3 regions of the Pantoea sp. AS142 genome follow, and region 2 is predicted to be linked to each of the others. Evidence: predicted binding sites of a transcription regulator. Region 2 holds the regulator's gene; each other region holds the start of a gene.
What was found. The regulator LexA, encoded in region 2, represses DNA repair genes until DNA is damaged. The targets are predictions, from matches to a motif close to TNCTGTATGTACATACAGNA.

Region 1 (5,134 bases), on a different contig from region 2:
CTGGCCGGCCTGGGCGGTATCCTGCTTGCCTCGCGTATCGGTTCATCGCAGGTGAATGCCGGGAGCGGCTATCTGATGGACGCGGTCGCTGCGGCGTGGATCGGCTTCTCACTGGCGGGCTCCGGCAAGCCGAATGCGCTGGGCACGCTGGTCGGTGCGGTGATCCTCGGCGTGCTGCAAAACGGTCTGGTGATGCTCTCCGTTCCCTATTACGCCATGGACATTATAAAAGGGCTGGTGCTGGCTTTAGCACTGGCGATCACCTACATCCAGCGCCGCTGAGGCGCGTTTACCGGAGTTGATAACAATGCAAAAAATAACACTCTCGCTGCTGGCCCTGAGCCTGCTGAATGCCAGCGCCGCCTTCGCGGAAACCGTCACCCCGGTGCCATCGGCTATCGCCAGTCATGACGGGCCAATCCGTATTGCGGTGATCCGCAATCTGGGTTCCGATGACAACACCACGCAGTTTGTCGCCGGCGCCATTCAACAGGGTCGTCAGCTTGGCTTCAAGGTCAGTACCTTCCTGAGCAACGGCGACGATGCGCGCTTCCAGGATTTCGTGAATCAGGCGATCAGCCAGAAATATGACGGCATTGTGCTGTCGCACGGTAAAGCGCCCTACGCCAGCGGGCTGGTAAAGCGCATTGCCGATGCAGGCATCAAACTGTCAGTGTTTGATACGCCGGTGGATAGCCCGATTACGGGCGTTACCGTCACCGCGCAGGATGATGCTTCGCTGGCGCAGCTGTCACTGGGCCAGCTCATTCATGATTTCAACGGCAAGGCGAACATTGTTAAATTGTGGGTCGCCGGTTTCCCGCCGATGGAGCGCCGTCAGGTGGTATATGAAAAACTGCTGAAAGAGAATCCGGGCATTCATCAGCTGGAGTCGATTGGCGCGGTTTCTACTGACGTTCAGGGCGACACCGCCAATAAAATTGGCGCAATTCTGGCGAAATACCCGAAAGGCAAAATCGACGCCATCTGGGGCGCCTGGGATGCCTTCAGCCAGGGCGCTTATAAAGCTCTGCAGGAGAATGGCCGGACCGAGATCAAGCTCTACAGCATCGACGTCTCGAACCAGGATTTGCAGCTGATGCGCGAGAAAAACAGCCCGTGGGTGCAGACGGTGGCGGTCGATCCTAAAACCATTGGCGCGGTAAATATGCGTCTGGTGGCGAAGAAGATTGCCGGTGAAGAGACGCCAGCCACCTACCAGTTTAAAGCGGCGTCGATCTCTCAGCAGCAGCTCAGCAGCCAGCCTGGCGCGGTGAACGTCGCGTCGCTGAACAAGATCATTCCGGGCTGGGGCAGCAATGAGGATTTCGTCGCGCCGTGGTTTGCTACCCTGGCGGCGAAGTATAAGAAATAACCCGGCGTCAGCCTTACCGATTGGTAAGGTTGACGATTACAAACCCAGCAGTAACTGACGCTCAAGCTGGGGATCAACCAGGGTGACATGCAATCCCACCAGCCGCACGCCACGCCCGGCACGACGCTCATCCCAGGTTTTACGGGCGATGGCAATCATGTCCTCTTTATTCAGCACCGGCCAGATATGCTCCTGGGTCGTCTGCTGAAAATCACTGAACTTCAGTTTGACGCCCTGGCGCGCTACCTGCCTGTCAGGCCGGATTTGCGTCAGCCGTCGATCCAGTTCGGCATAGAGAAAATCGATAATCTCCAGGCAGGCATCCCAGTCGCTGATATCTTCCGCCAGGGTGCGTTCAACCCCCAGCGATTTACGCTCACGCTCCACAATCACGCCACGTTCATCAATGCCGTGGCTGCGCTCCCACAGCACCCGGCCAAACTTACCAAAGCGCTTCAGCAGTTGCGCTAAGTCCGCCTTCTGCACGTCGCCACAAGTTACCAGCCCCATCTCCTCGAGCTTTTTGGCCGAAACCTTGCCGACGCCAGGGATCTTCGCCAGCGGCAGGGCCAGCAGAAAAGCGGACATCTCCGGCGGGGTTATCACATACTGCCCGTCCGGCTTATTCAGGTCCGAGGCGATTTTCGCCAGAAACTTAATCGGGGCGATTCCGGCTGAGGCGGTAAGCCCGGTTTCACGGTAGATGGTGGCACGGATCGCCTGCGCCATCAGCGTGGCAGAGCCATGACAGTGCGGGCTGTCGGTGACATCCAGATAGGCTTCATCAAGGGAGAGCGGCTCAATCAGCGGCGTGTAGCGCGTAAAGATGTCGCGGATCTGCGCGGAAGCTTCTTTATAGGCATCGAAGCGCCCGGGCAGCAGGCGCAAATGCGGGCATAACTTGAGGGCCATACCGGTTGGCATCGCGCTGCGCACGCCAAATTTTCGGGCCGGATAGTTGGCGGTGCTGATCACGCCGCGACGTTCGCGGCTGCCACCAATGGCGATCGGGATGTCGCGCAGTTGGGGATTATCACGCATCTCCACCGCGGCATAGAAGCAGTCCATATCGACATGAATGATTTTACGCATACCCCCTCCAGCACTGGATAAGTATACAGTTGTCTGGGGTAACTGCAATATTTGTCGCGCTGGCGATTAAAGTTTACAAATTTCTGACCGAATATCCTTCAGTAAATCGCGAATTTGGCTGACGCCGTCTTGCTAAAAAAACAGACAATGTTTAATGTTGCGCTGCGGTAGCGGACTGTTCCGATAATGCAAACAGAGACGCACATTTTGCGTCATGTTCTCTTCATCTCAAGGTAGACACAGCATGGGCAAAATCGCACTCCTGTTTGCGATGATTTTACTGCCAGCCCTCAGCATGGCAATGACACCCGAACCCGTTCAGACAGCGGCACCGGTCAGTAAAGAATTAAAAAAGCAGTTACTCGGTACCCCGGTCTATATCCAGATCTTCAAGGAAGAACGTACGCTTGAACTCTACGGCAAAATCGGTAACGAATACCGCCTGTTGGATACCTACCGCATCTGTAACTTTTCTGGCGGCCTCGGCCCGAAACGCCGTGAAGGCGATTTCAAAAGCCCGGAAGGTTTTTACAACGTGAAGCTGAATCAGCTGAAACCGGACAGCCGGTTTTATCGCGCGATCAATATTGGTTTTCCGAATCAGTACGACCGTAATCAGGGCTACAGCGGCAATTACCTGATGATTCATGGCGACTGTAAGTCGATTGGCTGCTATGCCATGACTAACGCCTATATGGATGAGATTTTTACGTATGTGAATGCCGCGCTGCGTAACGGCCAGCAGGATATCAGCATTAGCATCTATCCATTCCGCATGACCGACAGCAACATGCAGCGTCATCGCTACTCCAGCGATGCCAGTTTCTGGCAGCAGCTACAACCGGGATACGCTTACTTTGCTAAATATCATCAGCCGCCGATGGTCAATGTCGCCAGCGGTAAATACGTGATGAACAGCAGCCCGGCACCCGTTTTAGCCAGTCCCGAAGCCGCTTCCCGCTCATTCCTGGCGCTCTCCAAGGCAGAATAGCGCCCATTCACCTGGCACAATCCGCTGCCAGGTTTCGTTGGCCGTCAGTGGCTGCGTAGCAATCACCGTCACCACGTCATGCGGCGTGGTGTGCTGCTGAAAATCGACCTCCACATCCTGATCCAGTAACTGCGCCCGGCCAAACGGTGCCCGGCGGGTGATCCAGAACAGATTGGTAGAGCAAAAGGCCATCAGATAACGGCCGTCTGACAGCAGCATGTTAAACACCCCCTTCTGCCGCAACGTGCCGGCCAGCTCCCCGATAAAGCGAAACACTGCTGGCCAGTTGCCCGGCGTGCGCGGATAGCGCGTCGCCAGCTGATGAAGGATCCAGCAGAACGCCTTCTCGCTGTCCGTTTCGCCCACCGGCCGGAATGTGCCGGTCTCCAGCTGACGATAGCCCTTAAGCTGGCCGTTGTGCGCATAGGTCCAGTGACGGCCCCACAGCTCGCGGGTAAACGGGTGGGTATTTTCCAGCGACACCTGTCCACGATTCGCCTGGCGGATATGCGCCACCACCGAATGCGATTTGATCGGATACTCCTGTACCAGACGCGCAATCGGCGAATTAAAGCTCGGCAGCGGATCTTTAAACGTACGACAACCTTTATCTTCGTAAAAGGTAATGCCCCAGCCATCTTTGTGAGGCCCGGTTCCACCGCCACGCTGAACCAGTCCGGTAAAGCTGAAACAGATATCCGTGGGAACATTGGCGCTCATCCCGAGCAATTCGCACATAGCCACCACCTTAGATTAAGCGGCCTCCCGTCAGGCGGGAGGCCAGCGCAATTACTTCACCATCTCTTTTTCGACCAGCAGCATCAGGATGTGGATCACTTTAATGTGGATCTCCTGAATGCGATCGGCATAACCAAAGTGCGGCACCCGGATTTCGATGTCGGCACTGCCTGCCATCTTACCGCCATCTTTACCGGTCAGGGTGATCACTTTCATCCCCTGAGCGCGAGCAGCTTCAATCGCTTTAATGATATTGGCAGAGTTACCGGAAGTAGAAAGGCCCAGCAGCACATCGCCCGGACGCCCTACCGCTTCCACATAACGGGAAAAGACATAGTCATAGCCAAAGTCATTACTGACGCAGGAGAGATGGCTGACATCAGAGATGGCAATCGCCGGATAGCCAGGACGATTTTCACGGTAGCGACCGGTTAGCTCTTCGGCGAAATGCATCGCATCGCAATGTGAACCACCGTTACCGCAGGAAAGCACCTTGCCGCCCGCCTTAAAGCTGTCAGCCAGCAGCACCGCAGCACGTTGGATCGCATGGATATTGGCGTCGTCGCTGAGGAATTTATTCAGCGTATCAGCAGCTTCATTAAGCTCAGAGCGGATGATGTCCTGGTACATAGGGATGTCCTTTTTTAGAAGAGGTTAATCGCAGCAAGTTTAACGGAATGGCCGGTCAGCGCAAAGCGCCATGCCACCCCCGGCCGGGCAGAGGCGGCGATTATCGCTGCCCCAACTGATGAAAAAATGAACAGAAAACAGTTTTTGTGAGGCAGGTTGTAATTGCGATGTAAACAAATTGATAAATCCGTTCAACTGCTCTAAACCTCTCTACATAACAGGTCAGACCTCTTACTTCCTGGAGCGGTTCATTATGATGGTTGTTTCGATACTTGCCACGGTTGCGCTGATTGGCGCCCTGTTCTATC
Region 2 (5,134 bases):
TGCCGCTGCCACGACCATGCTATTGCGCATCTCGCGTCCGCGCGTCGCCCCAATGAACATCCCGTCCAGCAGATAACACCAGACGCCGATCAGCGGCATGATCATCTGCCAGACCAGATAGCGATCAGCTGTCTGCTGGAGTGACTGAAGAGAGGTCAGTAGGGTAACGATCTGCGGGCCACAAATGGCATAGACCAGCGAGAAAAACAGCGCCACTACTACCGCCTGACGACAGGCAGAGTGCCAGACGCGCAGCAGTTTGCTGCCATCATTTGCGCCATGCGCTTCGCCCGCAAAAGCCTCAACCGCGTAGGCAAACCCATCAAGCGCGTAGGCGGTAAAAGTAATGAACATCAGTAATACCGCGTTAACCGCCACCACATCCGGACCCAGCCGTGCGCCCAGCATGGTCAGCGAGGCGAAACAAAGCTGCAGCATCAAAGAACGCAGCATAATATCCCGGTTCAATCGCAGCAGCCGGCCGCTGTCAACGCGCCAGCTTTGCTTCAGCAGGCTGAGGGTAATACCGCGCAGTTTTAATACCCGGCAGACCATGATGCTGCCGACACCCAGCGTGATGTACTCCGCCAGCGCCGTAGCGGTTGCCGCGCCTGCGACACCCCACTGCAGACCCATTACCAGCCAGAGATCGAGCACGATATTAACCAGATTGCCCACCACCAGCAGGATTACTGGCGCGCGCGCATACTGCACGCCCAGCAGCCAGCCCAGAATAACCAGGTTTGCCAGCGTAGCAGGCGCACTGAGCCAGCGAATCTGAATAAACAGCGCCGCCTGTTCAAGTACATCGGGGTTGCCGCCAACCAGATGGGAGGCCAGCTGAATAATCGGATAACGCAAAGCGATGAAGAGTACGCCCGCCAGTAGCGCAATAATCAGCGGCTGGATCAGCGCGCGTGCCAGCGCCGTTTTATCACCGGCGCCAAATGCCTGCGCCGTAAGGCCAGTGGTACTCATCCGCAGAAAAAGCAGCAGCATAAAGAGGAAACTGGTCACCGTGGTCCCGACCGCAACCCCGCCAAGATAGACAGGGCTGTCGAGATGACCAATAACCGCAGTATCGACCACCCCCAGTAAGGGAACGGTGATATTTGAAAGGATCATTGGCAGCGCAAGCTGCCAGAGATTTTTATCGGTTGCCGTGATGAAGCCCATTCGCCGTTCCGTGCTCAGTGTCGCTGCGCAAAAGAGGCAGCGACAAAATTAGGGCAGACAGAATAGCATCAGAGAAGACGAATGCACGCTGGCATAAGAATCAGAGCCACTCGCCGTTGCGTACCACACCAACGGCCAGACCCTCGATGGTCAGTGATTGCGCACGGGTATCAACCACAATCGGGTCAAAATCACTGTTTTCAGGCAACAGATGAACGATAGCGCCCTGTTTTTTCCAGCGTTTAACGGTGACTTCATCATCGATGCGGGCAACCACAACCTGGCCGTTACGCACATCCTGGGTTTTATGCACCGCAAGCAGATCGCCATCCATAATCCCGATATCTTTCATCGACATTCCGCTGACACGCAGCAGGAAGTCAGCCGAAGGCTTAAACAGGCCCGGATCGACCTTGTAGTGGGTTTCAATATGTTCCTGCGCCATGATCGGCTCACCGGCAGCAACCCGGCCAATCAGCGGTAGCCCTTCTGAGGCTTCTTCTTCCATTAACAGACGAATGCCGCGCGATGCACCGGAAACAATCTCAATGACGCCTTTGCGCGCCAGCGCTTTCAGATGCTCTTCTGCCGCATTCGGCGAGCGGAAGCCAAGCTGCGCGGCAATCTCTGCCCGCGTAGGCGGCATGCCCGTTGAAGAAATATGGTCGCGAATCAGGTCATAGACCTGCTGCTGCCTGCTGGTTAATGCTTTCATCCCGCCCCCTGGTTGTTTATACAGTCGCTGTGAGTATATACAGGTATTGGCGAAATGGAAACCGATTGTCAGGGAAAACGCGTCCTCAGACGCGTTGTGGAAGGCTTATCGCAAATGTGTCCAGAGCAGCGCGATCCAGACAAAGAGAGCCAGTAAGATGCTGATCAGTACCGCCGCCGAGCCCATGTCTTTTGCCCGGCCCGCCAGCGGATGATGTTCCTGACCGATGCGATCGACCACCGCTTCAATGGCGCTATTGAGGATTTCGACAATGACCACCAGCACCACCGACCCAATCATGAGGATGCGGGAGACCACATCGACATCCAGCCAGCACGCAATAATAATAGCGGCCAGCGCGGCCAGTGCTTCCTGGCGAAACGCCGCTTCATGTTGCCAGGCGGCACGCAGTCCCTGCCAGGAGTAACCTGCGGCTTTTACTATTCTGATAAGTCCGGTGGCATTATTTGCCATGATGTGGGAACCCTTTCATCGGATTGACGTCAATGTCTGGGCTGCGTGCAATTGGCACCACCACAGATCTTCGCTGCGCTTTCTGGTATGCTTGCGGCGCTTTGCTAACAAGAGGCTTCATGTTGTCTATGTCAGGTTGGCGTAAACTCTATTACAAATTGCTTAATTTACCACTCTCCTTTTTGGTAAAAAGTAAGGCCATTCCGGCCGATCCCGTGTCTGAACATGGTCTGGATCCGACCCGACCTATTATGTATGTGTTGCCTTACGATTCGAAGGCTGACTTACTAACTTTACGCGCACAGTGCCTGCGGCATCATCTGCCCGACCCGCTCACGCCGCTGGAGATTGATGGTTCACTGCTGCCACGCCACGTGTTTATCCACGATGGTCCTCGCGTATTTCCCTATTTTGTGCCCAGCGTTGAATCAGTGAAAATCTTTCACGATTACCTCGACCTGCATCGCAATAATCCTACGCTGGATATTCAGATGCTGCCGGTCACCGTGATGTTTGGCCGCGCACCAGGACGTGAAGTTCAGGGCGAAGCAACGCCACACCTGCGGGTGTTGAACGGGGTGCAGAAGTTCTTTGCGGTAATCTGGCATGGGCGAGACAGTTTTGTCCGCTTCTCGCCTACCGTGTCGCTACGCCGCATGGCAACGGAACATGGTACGGATAAGTCGATCGCTCAGAAGCTGGCCCGCGTGGCACGCATCCATTTTGCCCGTCAGAGAATGGCAGCGATTGGCCCGCGTTTGCCGGCACGTCAGGATCTGTTTAATCGTCTGCTGCAATCCAAAGCGATTGAAAAAGCAGTTGAAGATGAAGCACGCAGCAAAAAAATCTCTCATGAGAAAGCGCAGCAGAATGCCGTCGAGATGATGGAGGAGATTGCCGCAAACTTCTCCTACGAAGCGATTCGCGTCACCGACCGTGTGATGGGCTGGCTCTGGAGTCGTCTCTATCAGGGCATCAACGTCAATGGCGGCGAAAAAGTTCGCCAGCTGGCGCAGGATGGCCACGAAATTGTCTATGTGCCGTGCCATCGCAGCCACATGGATTATCTGCTGCTCTCCTATGTGCTCTATCATCAGGGGCTGGTGCCGCCGCACATCGCAGCCGGTATCAATCTCAACTTCTGGCCAGCTGGCCCGATTTTCCGTCGCCTGGGCGCTTTCTTTATTCGTCGTACCTTTAAAGGCAACAAGCTCTATGCCACGGTGTTCCGCGAATATCTCGGTGAGCTGTTCACCCGGGGCTATTCGGTTGAGTACTTTGTCGAAGGAGGCCGTTCACGTACCGGGCGCCTGCTGGATCCTAAAACCGGCACGTTAGCCATGACGCTTCAGGCGATGCTGCGCGGCGGAAATCGCCCGATCACGCTGGTGCCGATCTACATCGGCTATGAGCACGTGATGGAAGTGGGCACTTACGCCAAAGAATTGCGCGGCGCGGCTAAAGAGAAAGAGGGCTTCATGCAGATGGTGCGCGGCTTACGCAAGCTGCGCAATCTCGGACAAGGTTACGTAAACTTTGGTGAACCCCTGCCGCTGGTCAACTATCTCAACAAGCGGGTACCGGAATGGCGCGACGCGATCGATCCGATTGAGCCGCAGCGTCCAAACTGGTTAACGCCGACCGTCAATGATATCGCCGCCAGCCTGATGGTGCGGATCAATGAAGCGGGCGCAGCCAACGCCATGAACCTCTGTGTCACAGCGCTGCTTGCGTCACGTCAGCGCTCACTAACCCGTGAACAGCTGATTGAACAACTGGAGTGCTATACCCAGTTGCTGCGCAATGTGCCTTATTCGCCCAATGCGACCGTACCCGATCTCTCAGCGGAAGCGCTGCTGGATCACGCTATGGGTATGAATAAGTTTGAGAGTGAAAAGGATAGTATTGGCGACATCATCATTCTGCCGCGTGAGCAGGCGGTGCTGATGACCTACTATCGCAACAATATTCATCACATGCTTGTGATGCCGGCGCTGATTGCCGCCATTGTTCAGCAGCATCAGACGCTGAGCGAAGCTGAACTGCTGCGCCAGGTGAGCCTGATTTACCCGATGCTGAAGAGTGAGCTTTTTCTGCGCTGGCAGACTGATGAACTGCCACAACTGCTGACTGAACTGAGTCAGGAGCTGGCGCGTCAGGGCCTGATTTCGCTCGAAGCGGGTGAGTTGCGCTTTACCGCTGCGCGCTATCGCACGCTACAACTGCTGGCAGCCGGTGTGCGTGAAACGTTGCAGCGCTATGCCATTACGTTCTCCATCCTCAGTGCCAAGCCGACGATTAACCGTGGCACGCTTGAGAAAGAGAGCCGGACCCTGGCACAGCGTTTGTCGGTGCTGCACGGTATTAATGCACCGGAGTTCTTCGACAAAGCGGTTTTTACCTCGCTGGTGCTGACACTGCGCAATGAAGGGTATATCAGCGACAGCGGTGATGCCGATGTCGCGCAGACCCTGGCGACCTGGCACATTCTGGCTGATCTGGTCACCAGTGATGTCCGCATGACAATTGAAACTGCTGTGGCTCACGACTGAGATCAGTACTCAGTAAAAAGGCGACCTCATGAGGTCGCCTTTTTTATGTCTGAAACTGCCGTTCCAGGTGGATCTGATAGCAATAGATAAACTCAACACGCAGGGAACACGGGCAGGAGGAAAGCGTCCCGCGCCACGAAAGCCGCAGGCCGAGCGTGCCAGGGAAGGCGGCCTTTGCGTCTTTCCGATCTGGCCGTGTTTCCTGCGCATACTCGAT
Region 3 (5,134 bases), on a different contig from region 2:
GTCGCCGGGGTGGGCGAAAGCCAGAGCTGGCATCAACAGCGCCAGCGTCAGAAGCGAGGCGATAATTTTTTTCATCAGGTGTTCTCCGCATAAGACTGGATGCAGAATTCGCTTTTTACCGGGTAAAGACAAGCACTAAAGCGGCGAATTTTCGCCTGTTTACCATGCTTAACACTTTCTTAACGGCGTCGCCATCATTGAGGGAGATTAGGGAGAAGAAGGGGGATCAACCTGGCGCGGATGCGCCAGGTATAACGGCGATTAGCGGTGTGCCAGTTCGACGTTGTCGTCGCTCTCCAGCACGCGTTTATCGGTCAGACCTAACCAGCGACTGGTTAGCGAACCTGCGGTCATGGAACCGTTAACGTTCAGTGCAGTACGCCCCATATCAATCAGTGGTTCAATCGAAATTAGCAGTGCCACCAGGGTGACTGGCAGCCCCATCGCAGGCAGTACAATCAGCGCGGCAAAGGTCGCACCACCGCCGACACCAGCAACGCCAGCCGAACTCAGCGTCACTATCCCGACTAGCGTCGCAATCCACAGCGGGTCAAACGGGTTGATGCCGACCGTTGGTGCAACCATCACTGCCAGCATGGTCGGATAGAGACCGGCACAGCCATTCTGGCCGATAGTGGCACCAAAGGAGGCTGAGAAGCTGGCAATCGATTCCGGCACGCCAAGACGACGGGTCTGGGTCTCGACGCTCAGCGGAATACTGGCCGCGCTAGAGCGACTGGTGAAGGCGAAGGTGATAACCGGCCACACTTTACGAAAGAAGCGCAACGGGTTGATGCCGTTCACCGATAGCAGCAGGGCATGGGCACCAAACATGATCGCCAGACCGAGGTAAGAAGCGACCACAAAGCTGCCCAGCTTAATGATGTCCTGCAGGTTAGAACCGGCAACGACTTTGGTCATCAGCGCCAGTACACCGTAGGGCGTCAGCTTCATTACTAAACGAACCAGCTTCATTACCCACAACTGCAGCGTATCGATCGCTACCAGCACGCGCTGCCCTTTAACTTCATCATCTTTCAGCAACTGCAGTGCAGCTACACCCAGGAAGGCGGCAAAAATCACCACGCTGATAATTGAGGTTGGATTAGCTCCGGTCAGATCGGCAAACGGGTTTTTCGGGATAAAGGAGAGCACCAGTTGTGGCACGCTCAGGTCAGACACTTTACCGACGTAGTTGCTCTGGATAGCACTGAGCCTCGCGGTCTCCTGCACGCCCTGTACCAGTCCTTCCGCGCTCAGACCAAACAGGCCAGTGACGAAAACACCTACCAGCGCCGAGAGAGCGGTGGTAAATAGCAGTACGCCAATGGTCAGTATGCTAATTTTCCCCAGCGATGAGGCGTTATGCAGACGGGCGACCGCGCTCAGAATGGAAACAAATACCAGCGGCATGACTACCATCTGCAGCAGTTGGACATAGCCATTACCGACGATGTTAAACCAGCTAATCGACTCTTTTACTACTGCGCTGTTTTCACCGTAGATCAACTGCAAAACCAGGCCGAACAGCACGCCAGTCACCAGACCGGTCAGCACTTTTTTCGACAGGCTCCAGTTCTGACGACTGAAGCGGGAGAGCAATACCAGCAGCACCACAAAAGCCACGATATTAAGTGTAAGAGGAAGGTTCATGCTGAAACTCCAGAGTAATGCGGCCTTCCATCTGGGGAAGGCCGCATAATGTTAATCACGAATTAAGACAGCGGGAATGGTAACAGCAGGCGGAGAGGGGGCCTTATATCCAAATGGTATGTTTTATAACTTAATGGCGCCTTACGCTGTTTTATTGCGCATTATGACTGGAAATCAATCTCCCTACGCCATTTTGTAGCGTATCAAACAGTTGAGACGGCCAGCCATTGGCACCAAAAGAGGGCATTCCCACCGGAAACCACAACGCATATCCCACCAATCCCAGACACAGTGCCCGCTCAAGTTGGTTGCCTTTCTGGCTGCGCAGAATCGGCAGGCGGAAGCGCCACCGGCAAGGCCATAGCAGCGGAACTCCGGCTGGCGTCAGCATATCGGCCACAATATGGCTGAGATAGCCCAGCGTCAGACCCTGCAGAACATCAGCAGGTATTGGCGACGATTGGGGCAGGTTTACCTGAAAAAGCCACAAACCGGCGGCGACCGCCAGCAAACTGTGGGTAAAGCCCCGATGGCCGAATGCACGCGCAATAGGATGAGAGATCCAGCGCAATCGCTGTCCCAGCAGAGATTTAGGGTGATCGATGTCGGGCAATAGACATGTCAGTAGGGCTGAGGGAACAAGATGCCACCAGTCGGCCTGCGCCAGCACCGGTGTTAGCTCAGCACGCTTAGCAAAAATAGCGCTGGCAATGGCAAAAATGATGTGGCCTTCGCCCGTCATGATAGGACCTGGTTACAAAGAAAACTGTCGATGCATCCAGTATAGGGATTTATCCAGTAAATGAGAACATGTGACGCTGTAACGAAGCATGAATTTTATTAACAGGGCGGACAGCGATCAACCACTGTCCGCCAGAACGATTAACGCGCCAGCCAGCCACCATCCACGGCCAGGGTGTAACCATTGATATAGTCAGACGCGGAAGAAGCCAGAAAGACCACAGGACCCATCATGTCATCAGGCACGCCCCAGCGTCCGGCTGGAATACGGCCGAGGATCTCTTCACTGCGGGCCTCATCATTGCGAAGCTGTTCAGTATTGTTGGTGGCCATGTAGCCGGGGGCAATGGCATTGACGTTAATGCCATGTTTTGCCCACTCGTTGGCCATCAGACGAGTCAGTCCCATCACGGCACTTTTCGACGCCGTATAAGAGGGCACCCGAATACCACCCTGAAAGGAAAGCATGGAGGCGATATTAATGATCTTGCCGCCGTTACCCTGCGCGATAAACTGTCGGGCAACCTGCTGAGACAGGAAAAACAGGCTCTTGCTATTGAGATTCATCACGTCATCCCAGTCCTGCTCGCTGAAATTCAGTGCGTCCTCACGCCGGATTATTCCGGCATTGTTAACCAGAATGTCTATTTTACCTGCAGCAGCCAGCGCCTGTTCAACCACAGAGGCCACCACACTAGTCTGCATCAGATTGGCCTGCACTGGCCAGAAGCGGCGACCCAGCGCCTCAACTTTGCATTGAGTATCCTCCGGGCCATCACGGTTAACGCCGACGATATCACAGCCCGCCTGAGCCAGACCCAGCGCCATGCCTTGCCCTAAACCGGTGTTACACCCAGTCACCAGCGCCACTTTTCCTTCCAGGTTAAACGTATTGAGTACCATGATATTTCTCCTCTGCTCAGCGCAGTTCACTGATTTTGACGTGGTCCATGTCATCAAAGACCTGATTCTCACCCACCATGCCCCAGATAAAGGTGTAACGCTGTGTGCCGACACCGGCGTGAATTGACCAGCTGGGTGAGATGACCGCCTGCTCGTTGTGTACCAGCAGATGGCGGGTTTGCTGTGGTTTTCCCATCATGTGGAAGACGGTGCTCTCTTCACTCATATCGAAGTAGAAGTAGACTTCCATGCGGCGTTCGTGGGTGTGGCAGGGCATGGTGTTCCACAGGCTACCTTCATCCAGTCGGGTTAAGCCCATGGTGAGCTGGCAGGTGGGCAACACATCCGGCACGATGAATTTGTTAATGGTGCGTCGATTAGAGGTTGCGGCATCTCCCAGCGTCGCGGTGGCCGCCTCCTGCAGTGTGATCTTTTTGTCCGGGAAGGTGCTGTGTGCTGGCGCACTGTTGTAATAAAATTTTGCGGGCTGCGCCGGGTTCAGACTGTGGAACAGCAGGTTGCGCGCACCTTTGCCGATGTAGAGCGCTTCTTCGTGCCCTATTTCCCACGGTTTACTGTCAACCTCTACCAGACCCGGACCACCAATATTGATCATACCCAGCTCACGGCGTTCGAGAAAATAAGTGACGCCCAGCTGTTTTCCCATCTCATCACCGAGAGTGACCGGGTTATTCACCGGCATAACGCCGCCAATGATAATACGGTCGATATGGCTGTAAGTCAGGGTGTAATTATCGGGGGTAAAGATATTTTCAATCAGGAACTCGCGGCGCAATGCGTCAGTATCAAGTCGTTTAGCGTGCTCGCTATGAATGCTTTGGCGAACGTCCATCTCAGGCCTCTCTGCAGAACAGGTTATTCATGCCCCGAATGGGGAACGCTTTGGGCATATTAGGCAGAGCGGGAGGGGAATTCAATAAAAATGAAACGTTGTTTTACTTTTTTGTGGCCAGATCAAGCAACAGGTGCAAGGGGAAGAAAATAGCCCGCTGTGGGCGGGCTGTTTATTATCCCTGTAGATGCTGCAGGCCGAGCTGTGTCAGATTGTCCAGCCGGACATCCGCCAACGCCCAGCGGGGATCGTCACGGTGTTCAGCGGCGGGCACCACAATAGATCGCATACGCGCAGCTTTGGTGGCGATCATGCCGTTAAACGAATCTTCCAGCGTGACACAGTGGAGTGGATCAATCGCCAGGCTGGCGGCAGCGTTGAGATAGACCTGCGGATGGGGCTTGCTGTAGGGCAGGGCTTCTGCTGAAGCCAGTACATCGAAATAGGTGCGCAGATTGAAAATCTCCAGCACCTGTTCCAGCATCATTAGCGGCGATGCTGAAGCAAGGCCGATTTTCACCCCCTGATCCCGGCACAGTTGGAGCGCCGTTTTGACGCCTGGCAGCAGTGGCCGCGTCTGATCGACCAGCGTCATGGCACGCTTAATAATGCGCTCGGTGACCTCTTGCTGAGAGGGGCCCTGCCAGGGCAGCGTTTCGTACCACATCCGCACAGTCTGATCGATACGCAGACCCAGGGTGTCGGGCATTTCACTGCGACGTGAAAGGTCTACATCCAGCGTTGAAAAGATATCCAGCTCAGCCTGATTCCACAGAGGTTCGGAATCGATCAGTAAGCCATCCATATCAAACAGGGCGGCAAGGACAGGACGGTGATAGGGCATCAGGGGGGCTCCTTATAAAGTGGTTTTTACCTTAACATGATTCTCTGCAGGCTTACTCTCTGCCCGACCAGTCACGCTTTATTTGGGAAATTTCACGGTTGGCAGGTAGACTGACGACAAATTGGATTCCGGGTTCAGGA

Region 1: a site for LexA is predicted at 2,479-2,498, ahead of dinB (DNA polymerase IV). Genes of this name have one in related genera too.
Region 3: a site for LexA is predicted at 2,418-2,437, ahead of WFO64_RS04635 (metal-dependent hydrolase). Genes of this name have one in related genera too.

The regions. Positions count from the first base shown of each region.
Region 1 covers NZ_JBBCMO010000001.1:31,244-36,377, reverse strand. The annotation lists gene WFO64_RS00205 (ABC transporter permease) at 1-282, shown strand, start outside; gene WFO64_RS00200 (sugar ABC transporter substrate-binding protein) at 308-1,375, shown strand; gene dinB (DNA polymerase IV) at 1,412-2,467, opposite strand; gene dpaA (peptidoglycan meso-diaminopimelic acid protein amidase) at 2,712-3,458, shown strand; gene WFO64_RS00185 (class II glutamine amidotransferase) at 3,429-4,196, opposite strand; gene lpcA (D-sedoheptulose 7-phosphate isomerase) at 4,248-4,826, opposite strand; gene fadE (acyl-CoA dehydrogenase FadE) at 5,080-5,134, shown strand, end outside.
Region 2 covers NZ_JBBCMO010000004.1:277,359-282,492, forward strand. The annotation lists gene dinF (MATE family efflux transporter DinF) at 1-1,176, opposite strand, end outside; gene lexA (transcriptional repressor LexA) at 1,277-1,891, opposite strand; gene WFO64_RS10735 (diacylglycerol kinase) at 1,997-2,365, opposite strand; gene plsB (glycerol-3-phosphate 1-O-acyltransferase PlsB) at 2,494-4,917, shown strand.
Region 3 covers NZ_JBBCMO010000001.1:922,367-927,500, forward strand. The annotation lists gene WFO64_RS04625 (DUF6515 family protein) at 1-75, opposite strand, end outside; gene WFO64_RS04630 (L-cystine transporter) at 262-1,653, opposite strand; gene WFO64_RS04635 (metal-dependent hydrolase) at 1,805-2,395, opposite strand; gene kduD (2-dehydro-3-deoxy-D-gluconate 5-dehydrogenase KduD) at 2,536-3,297, opposite strand; gene kduI (5-dehydro-4-deoxy-D-glucuronate isomerase) at 3,314-4,150, opposite strand; gene hxpB (hexitol phosphatase HxpB) at 4,326-4,994, opposite strand.